2 regions of the Paraburkholderia sp. J7 genome follow, and region 1 is predicted to be linked to the other one. Evidence: predicted binding sites of a transcription regulator. Region 1 holds the regulator's gene; the other holds the start of a gene.

Region 1 (4,185 bases):
GCAACGGCACGCTGCAGATCGACTCCGGCAAGATTGCCGACGGCGTGATCCAAACCGCCCGCGACCTCGTGAAGCCGACGTCTGGCAACTGACGTCCGACGCACGAGCGCCGCGTAAACTTCGCTTTTTTGGTGCCTTGCAATGAAAGATGCCCTGTTGGCCACACTGATCGACGAACACGCCACGGTTGAGGCGTTCGCGTCGCTGCTCGCCTATGAAGAAAAGGCGCTCGTGTCAGCCGACGGCATGGAGGCGCTCCCGCAGATCGTCGAGCAGAAGACAACGCTCACGCAGCGTCTCGCGGGCCTCGAAAAGGCGCGCGACGCGCAGCTGGCAGGCCTCGGCCTCCCCGGCGGCCGCAAAGGCATCGAAATGGCCTGCGACGGCGACACGCGTCTCGCGAGCCAGTGGGAGTTGCTCAAGGGTTCGACCGAGCGCGCGCGCCGCAAGAACCTCACGATCGGCATGATGATCCGCACACGCATGGAACATAACCGCCGCGCGCTCTCGATCCTGCGCGGCGAAACGGGCAACGGCGCGATGCTGTACGGTCCCGATGGGCGGCTGCCGGCGTTCGGGCTGTAAGCGGCGCTCACCAGGGATTCGCCAAAGACAAAAGCCGAAGCGTTGCCGCTTCGGCTTTTTTGTTTGAGGCAACGAATCGCCTTCAGATTTTCATGCTTGCTTGATCGTAGCGACCGGCAGGAAAAGTCTGCGCGGCGCATCGGTGAACGGCACGAATCCGTATTTCCGATAGAACCCTCCTGCGTTCTCATCGAGCGCGTCGACGAGAACACACTGCACGCCCACCGACTCCGCCGTTGTCAGAACAACATCCAGTGCGTGCATCAGCAGATATTCGCCAAGGCCCAGGCCCTGGTGCCGCCTGTCTACCGCCAGTCGGGCGAGCAGGACTGCGGACACGCTCCTCGGCAGCCGTGCGGCCGGCATTCCCTGCGTTTCTACCGCTGTCGCCGCAAGGGCGTAGTAGCCCGCAATCGTGCGCGGCGCGGACGACACCGCAGCAACGTAAGTGCGAGATAGATTCTTCTTTTGGTGCTGACTCGCTACGTGGCGAATCCATTCGCTCATCGAATCGACGCCGCAGTCGAAGCTGCTGCGGTCATCGCTCTCCCTCAGCTGACGAATCTGCGTTTGCACTCTTGTTCTTCCTGAAGCGAGCCATCGCGCGCTGCAGCGCTTCATTGGGCTTCGGCGGCTCGTCCAGCAAAGCGAAGAAGCGCTTCGATTCGTCCATCGTCAGGCGGATGGAACGAATGACCTCTTCCTGCTCGATAACCTGCTCCGCGGCCCTAAGCGCGGCCTGCACAATAAACTGGTTGAGGGTGCTGCCCGAAAGGTCTGCAGCAAGCTGCAGGATTTCCTGTTTCTCCGCGCTCAACCGGGCAGTGATTCGCCCGCGGCTGGAGTTTTCCATACCGTTGTTGATAGCCATTGTTCATCCTTTTTTCGGGCCTGGCGCACGCCTACATCGTTTGGCGGATGCGCGGCCCGAGGTTCTCGTTCGAGTCGATCTCCATTGACGGAGTGGAGTCACTATATCACGCATGGTGCCAAATTGGCACCATGTGATTCGAACCGCCCGCCAAACAAAAAAGCCGGAGCGCTCCCGCACCCCGGCTCTTTCACCGCAACCCAGCCCACGCCAGCCAAGGCGCGGCGTCTACCGCCTCAAGTCTCCTGGCCGGCCCACGCCATCTCGCGCAGCCGCGTGCGCAAGCGCGCCACCGCCTGGCTGTGCAGCTGGCACACGCGCGACTCGCTCACCTCCATCACCGCGCCGATTTCGCGCAGGTTCATGCCGCGCTCGTAGTAGAGCGACATGAGCAGCTTCTCGCGCTCGGGCAGCCGCTCGATCGCTTCGACGAGCGCGCCGCGCAGGCTGTCGTCGAGCAGCGCCGAAAGCGGGTCCGAGTGATCGACGCAATAGCGGTCGAGGAACGGTTCGTCCTCGGCGGAGCGGTCGAAGTCTTCGTAATAGATGAGCTGGCTGCCATGCAGGTCCTGCAGCATGCTCTGGTATTCGTCGAGCGGCATGCTCAGATGCTCGGCGATCTCCGTTTCGCTCGCCGAGCGCCCGAGCCGCTGCTCCACCTGGTGCACCGCGCTTTCCACTTCGCGCGAGGTGCGGCGCAGGCTGCGCGGCAGCCAGTCGTTGCTGCGCAGCTCGTCGAGCATCGCGCCGCGAATGCGCTGGCTCGCGTAGGTCTCGAACTGCGCGCCCTGATCTTCCTTGTAGCGGTTGGCCGCGTCGAGCAGGCCGATCATGCCGGCCTGGATCAGGTCGTCGAGGTCCACGCTCGCCGGCATCTTGGCCACGAGCTGCAAGCCGAGCCGTCTGACGAGCGGCGCGTACTTCGCAAGCACGTCGGCCTGCGAAATTTTTCCTTGAGCGTTATACATCGTGCTCTCCACTTCTCATGTCCCTGATTGGCGTCGTCGTGAGCACGTCAAACGTGCTGCGGCGACGTGCGCTGCGCGGGCGTATCGGTCCGCCAGCCCACATGGGCCGGTGCGGACGCAGATGTTGCGTTGGGTGCGGGATGCACACCCGTCACGCTGGCTACGAACGAATCGGCGTTCGCGGCGAGCGCGCTGTGTGCGGCGTTTGTTGCATGCGTAGCGTGTAGCTGGACGCCGTCTCGCGGCACGCCGTCCAGGTCGTCGGCGGGTGCGTCGCCCGCCGCTTCGTGTGCTTCGTCCGTGGGGACGAATGCGGCGCTGGCGCGCGCCGTGGCCGGCGAGCACGCCGAAACCGCGGGTCGCATGGGCCAGTGCGGCAGTTCGGCGGCCACGTGCCGGAAGTCTCGCGCGGCGTTCGTCGAGGGAAACGCATCGACGATGCAGCGTGCGAGTTTGAGCGCCTGCGCCATGTGCTGATCGGCGGCGACGCATCCGGCGCTTTCGAGCGACACGCTCAGGTAGCGGCTCGCTACCCCGGCGAGGTTTTCGATTGCGGTGTGCGCGTCGCTCGCGTTCGCCACATGATTCGCAAGCACGCGGAACTGTGCGATCGCATGCGCGAAGTGCAGCCGCTTCATGCACGCATACGCGTCCGTGATCGACTGCGCACCGATGCGCATGACGATCAGCACGTCATGCGCGTGCATGGCGAGCGGCGAGAGCGCGCCTTCGGCATCGAGCTGCGCGTCGATCAATACGATGTCCGCGGGGCCCGAAATGACTTTTTGCAGTTGCGCGGACGTGTACTGCGCGCGGTTGTCGCGCGAGGCGGCCAGCACGCCGAAGCCGAGCGCGTGACGCCCCACGGCTTCGTCGAGCGTGCGCTCGCCGCGCATCACGGCGGCGAAGTTGCCTGCGCCGCGCACATTGCCCACCAGCGAGCAGACCGAGCGGGGTCCGAGGCACTCGTCGATCACGAGCACGTCCTTACCCTGCGCGGTTAGCGCCGCCGCGAGATTGACCACGGCGGTCGTGCGGCCGGGCGAACCCGCGCCGCCTGTCACCGCGACCACGCGCGAGCCTTCGCGCGCGAGGAGCCGCCGCAGCCCTTCAGCCTGATCGATTACGAACTTATCCAAACCTGACCTCGGGAGCCTGCGAATTCGAACGCGTCGAGAGTGCCGACAGCAGCGCCGGGATATCGTCTTCGTGCGGCACGAACGGCGAGCTCTCTCGCGGTATGCAGAACGCGCTGCGGATCAGGAAGCGGCGCGTCGCCACGTAAAGGTTCTCGGGAACCTTCTGGCCCGTCGAGACGTAATGCACCGGCAGCTTGTAGCGCAGCACCGTGTCGAGCGCGCTGCCGAGATTGGTCGCCTCGTCGAGCTTGGTGAGGATGCAGCCCGTGAGCGGCGCGTTTTCCGGGCCGCTCTGGTAGGCCTGCACGACTTCGTTGAGCGTGTCGCCGTGGTTGGTCGCCGAGAGCAGCAGCAAGCGCTGCACCGGGCGGCCGGCGCCGCACAGCATGGCGATCTGGTCGGCCACGGCGCGGTCGCGCTGGCTCATGCCGATCGTGTCGATCAGCACGATGTGCTTGTTCTTGAGTTCGGTGAGGGCGAGCTGGAGGTCCGCGCCGTCGCGCACCGCGTGCACCGAAACGCCGAGGATCTTGCCGAAGATGCGCAGTTGCTCGTGGCCGCCGATACGGTAGCTGTCGGTGGTGAGGAGCGCGACCTTGCTCGCGCCGAAGCGCATCACGCA
Region 2 (4,185 bases), on a different contig from region 1:
TACGCGAACCGCAGCGAGTCGCTTTCGGCAGGCGGCATTGCCCCTCAAGGCACGACGAACTATGGCGCGCAGCTCGCGCCGGAACGCACGAAGCAGTATGAAGTGGGCGCCAAGTACGACAACGGCAAGTACGGCGCGCAGCTCGCGCTGTTCCAGCTCGAAAAGCCGCAAACGTACACCAATAGCGCGGGCGCCTATGTGGCCAACGGCAACGAGCGCCATCGCGGCGTGGAGGCGTCGGTGTTCGGCGAGGTGTACAAGGGCGTGCGTTTGATTGCGGGCGCAACCTATATCAATGCCGTACAGCTCGACACCGATGGCGGCTCGACCGACGGCAAGACGCCGGTGGGCGTGCCGAGCTTCCTGCTCAACCTCGGCGCCGAGTACGACGTTCCCTGGGTTCAAGGCCTCACGCTTTCGGCGCGCTGGACGCATACGGGTCCGCAGTATTTCGACGCGGCCAACACCATGTCGATCAAGGCATGGGACACGGTAGATATCGGTGCGCGCTATGCGACGAACGTGTTCGGGCGTCCGACTACGTTCCGCGCGAACGTGTATAACCTCGCGAACAAGGCGTACTGGTCGTCGACCAACGGTGGCTATCTGACGATGGGTGCGCCGCGTACCGTGTTGTTCTCGATGACGACGGACTTCTGATCGGCAATCGAGCGCACATAGCGCTGTGAAGAAAGAGCCCGGCAGTTCATCTGCCAGGCCCTTTTTGCTTTTGCCGTATGTCTACGGACAACACACGTTCGTTATCTGCCCACCACGGTAATCGCAAACCCATCCCAGCCCTTGCTTCCCACCGTCTGCACAGCGGTCGTCTCCAGCCGTTTGTCGTGCGCCAGCATGTCGAAATAGCGCCGCAAGCCGACCACATCGTCCTCGTGATGTGCAGGATCGGCCACGCGCCCTTCCCGCACCACGTTATCGGCAACGATGACCGTACCGGGACGCGATAGCTTCAGCACGCGTTCGAGGTAGTTCGGATTGTTGCTCTTGTCCGCGTCGATAAACACGAAGTCGAACGGCGGCTCGCCTTGCGCAATCAGCGCGTCGAGCGATTCGAGCGCAAGTCCCGTCACGACCTTGACCTTCGCATCGAGCCCCGCCCGCGCGATGTTGGCGCGCGCAACGGCCGCGTTCTCCGGGCTGAATTCGAGCGACACCATCGCGCCATCGGCGGGCAGCGCGCGGCCGAGCCAGATCGCGCTATAGCCGCCCAGCGTGCCGATTTCGAGTATGCGCCGCGCGCCCTGAATGCGCGCGAGCAGATGCAGAAACTTGCCCTGATTAGGCGCCACGTTGATCGCACGCAGGCCCGCCTTCGCGCTTGCCGCGAGCGCGCCGTCGAGCGCGTCATCCGGACCGATCAACCGGTCGCAAAACCAGTCATCCACTGCTTGCCACGTTTGCTCGTTCATTACCCTGTTCCCCGTCTGGATCACGCTGCCAAGATTACCGCATCCGCTCGCGCAACATCAGTTCGGCATCCTGATTGAATGATTCTGAAAGCTGACTCGGCACGCGAGGCGCAAGACCCCGCGTTGCGCATTCGCAACGCCGCCGCTCTTTGTTGCGCGCTCAGGAATTGTCAAACGCCCCAACCGGGCCGCCGCACCCACGCGCGCAACTGTCAAATCGGCCGCCAGGCCGCGCCGGCCCGTCGTCTGCGCGCGCTACGCAACAGGCATAAACACGTGCATTCATAGGGCACGATCCTCGTCTCTCCGCTACACTCCACCCACATTGACGCCGTTTCGAGATAACGACTGGCGGCACCACGCCGCTAATATCCCTGATCGCTGTCTTTACTGGATAAAGACAGTCACTGCGAAGAAAACAAAGGGCTGTTGCGATGCGACTATCCGTTCAAGTTGGGCTGGGCGCGCTCGTCGCCGGATTGCTGCTGGGGGCGAGCCTCTTCGCGGTGGACAAATCGGCTATCGCGGCTACGCAGACCATCAAGGCGGCAGCGCCCGGAGCAAGCGACGTTCCCGCCGCCGCGCCGGCAGCGGCCTCCGCCGCGGTGACCGGGCCCGTTGTCATCCAGACGGCGCCCGGCGCCGTCATTCCCGAGCCTGCCGCGCCCGCGCCGCTTGGCGAGCCGCGCTCACGCACGTTCACGCTGCGCCAGATGGGTGTGTACGGGCCGATCGCGCTGCGCGGGCTCGATCCCACCGCCGGCATGAGCGTCGACGTGCGCACCGACGAAGTGGTGACCGGCGCGAAGCTCAAGCTCGTCTACACCTACTCGCCCTCGCTGATCTGGTCGCTTTCGCATCTCAAGGTGTTTGTGAACGGTGAAGTCGTCGCGACGATTCCGCTCGTGAAGGAAACGGCCGGGCAACTCGTGACGAGCGAGATCGATCTCGATCCGCGCCTCTTCACCGACTACAACCGCATCACCGTGCAGATGATCGCGCACTACACGCTCGATCATTGCGAGGATGCCTATCATTCGAGCCTCTGGGCCGACGTGAGTCCCGAGACGTCGCTCACGCTCAACACGGCGGGCATCGTCCTGCCGGATAGTCTTGCGCTGCTGCCCGTGCCGTTCTTCGACCGCCACGACAACCGGCTCGTGCGCGTGCCCTTCGTGCTGGCCGCCAACGCGGGCGTGCCCGTGCTGCGTGCGGCGGGCGTGGTCTCGTCGTGGCTCGGCGCGCTCGCGAGCTATCGCGGCTCGCGCTTCCCGGTCACGCGCACGGTGCCACCCGACGCCAACGCCATCGCGCTCGTGCTGCCGGGGCAGGTGCCCGAGGGGCTGAAGCTGCCGGAGATCACGGGCCCCACGATCTCGGTCATGGCGAACCCGGCCGCCGATCCGCAGTCGGGACGCAAGCTCCTCGTGCTCGCGGGCCGCACGCCCGAGGAACTCCAGAACGCCGCCTATGCACTCGCGCTCGGGCAGGCGGGCATGACGGGCAACAGCGTGATGGTGAAGTCGATCGATCTCGGGCCTGAGCGCAAGCCCTACGACGCGCCGAACTGGGTGCCCACCGACCGGCCCGTGCTGTTCCGCGAGCTGGTCACCGACCCGCAGCAGCTCCAGGTGTCGGGCTACAACCCGCCCGCGATCCGCGTGAATCTGCGCGTGCCCGCCGACCTCTACGCGTGGGCGCGGGGCAACGTGCCGCTCGATATCCGCTATCGCTACACGGCGCCTTCCGCGTGGAACGACTCGGTGCTCAACGTGAGCATCAACGATCAGCTCGTGCGCTCGCAGCGTTTGCGGCCCGTCACGCGCGCCGCCGACGAAGCGCGCATCAACGTGCCGCTGCTCTCGGGCTCGGACACGCGCGCTGCGACCAATCTGGAGATTCCCGCGTTCCGCGTGGGCAGCGACAACCAGTTCCAGTTCCAGTTTCATATCGATTCGCAGAAGACGGGCCTGTGCACGTCCACCGCCACCGACATCGCGCGCGCGGCCGTCGATCCCGACTCGGTCATCGACTTCAGCGGCTTCGCGCACTACACGGCGCTGCCCAATCTCGCCTACTTCGCGAACAGCGGTTATCCATTCACGCGCATGGCCGACCTCTCCGAGACGGCACTCGTGATTCCGGACGAACCCGACACGAAGGATCAGGAAGCCGTGCTCACGCTGCTCGGCCACATGGGCCAGTGGACCGGCCTGCCTTCGCTGCGCCTGACGATCGTACCGGCCAGCCAGGTGGACACCGTGCGCAACAGCGACCTGCTCGTGCTCGGCGTGGGCTCGGGCGCGCAGTTGCTCGAGAAGTGGGGCAAGGACCTGCCGCTTCTCATCGAGCGCGGCAGGACCGAGGTGACCACGCGCGACCAGCGCTCCGGCTGGCCCGGCTGGCTTGGCGGCACCGAAGACGAAGACCCGACGCCGTCGGGTCGCTCGATCGTCACGCTCGGCGGACCGATGGCGGCGCTGATCGGCTTCGAGTCGCCGCTGAAGTCGGGCAGAAGCGTGGTGGCGCTCGCCACCACCTCGTCGGCCCAGCTCGGCGACGTGCTCGACGCGCTTCAGGACGGCGCCAGGATCTCGCAGATGCACGGCGACCTCACGCTCGTGCGCCACGGCCAGGTTGAAGGCCTGCGCGTGGGCGAGCGCTATTTCGTCGGCGATCTGCCGTGGTATGCGCGCGCCTGGGTGTTGATCTCGCGCTACCCGTCGCTGATGGCGCTCGCGGGCATTCTGGCCGG

What was found. Region 1 encodes FliA, which starts transcription of late flagellar genes. Its sites were predicted from a motif close to CTAAAGTTTNNNNNNNNNNNGCCGNTA; they were not measured.
Region 2: bcsB (cellulose biosynthesis cyclic di-GMP-binding regulatory protein BcsB) is a predicted target of FliA. The motif match lies at 1,772-1,798, and genes of this name have one in related genera.

What each region holds. Positions count from the first base shown of each region.
Region 1 is NZ_CAJMYZ010000001.1:592,868-597,052, reverse strand. It holds gene flgM (flagellar biosynthesis anti-sigma factor FlgM) at 1-92, shown strand, start outside; gene U5A58_RS02635 (flagellar protein FlgN) at 142-585, shown strand; gene U5A58_RS02630 (GNAT family N-acetyltransferase) at 676-1,161, opposite strand; gene U5A58_RS02625 (DUF1778 domain-containing protein) at 1,124-1,456, opposite strand; gene U5A58_RS02620 (RNA polymerase sigma factor FliA) at 1,693-2,424, opposite strand; partial or broken gene U5A58_RS02615 (MinD/ParA family protein) at 2,781-3,563, opposite strand; gene flhF (flagellar biosynthesis protein FlhF) at 3,556-4,185, opposite strand, start outside.
Region 2 is NZ_CAJMYZ010000019.1:184,007-188,191, forward strand. It holds gene U5A58_RS28275 (TonB-dependent siderophore receptor) at 1-660, shown strand, start outside; gene U5A58_RS28280 (O-methyltransferase) at 762-1,430, opposite strand; gene bcsB (cellulose biosynthesis cyclic di-GMP-binding regulatory protein BcsB) at 1,865-4,185, shown strand, end outside.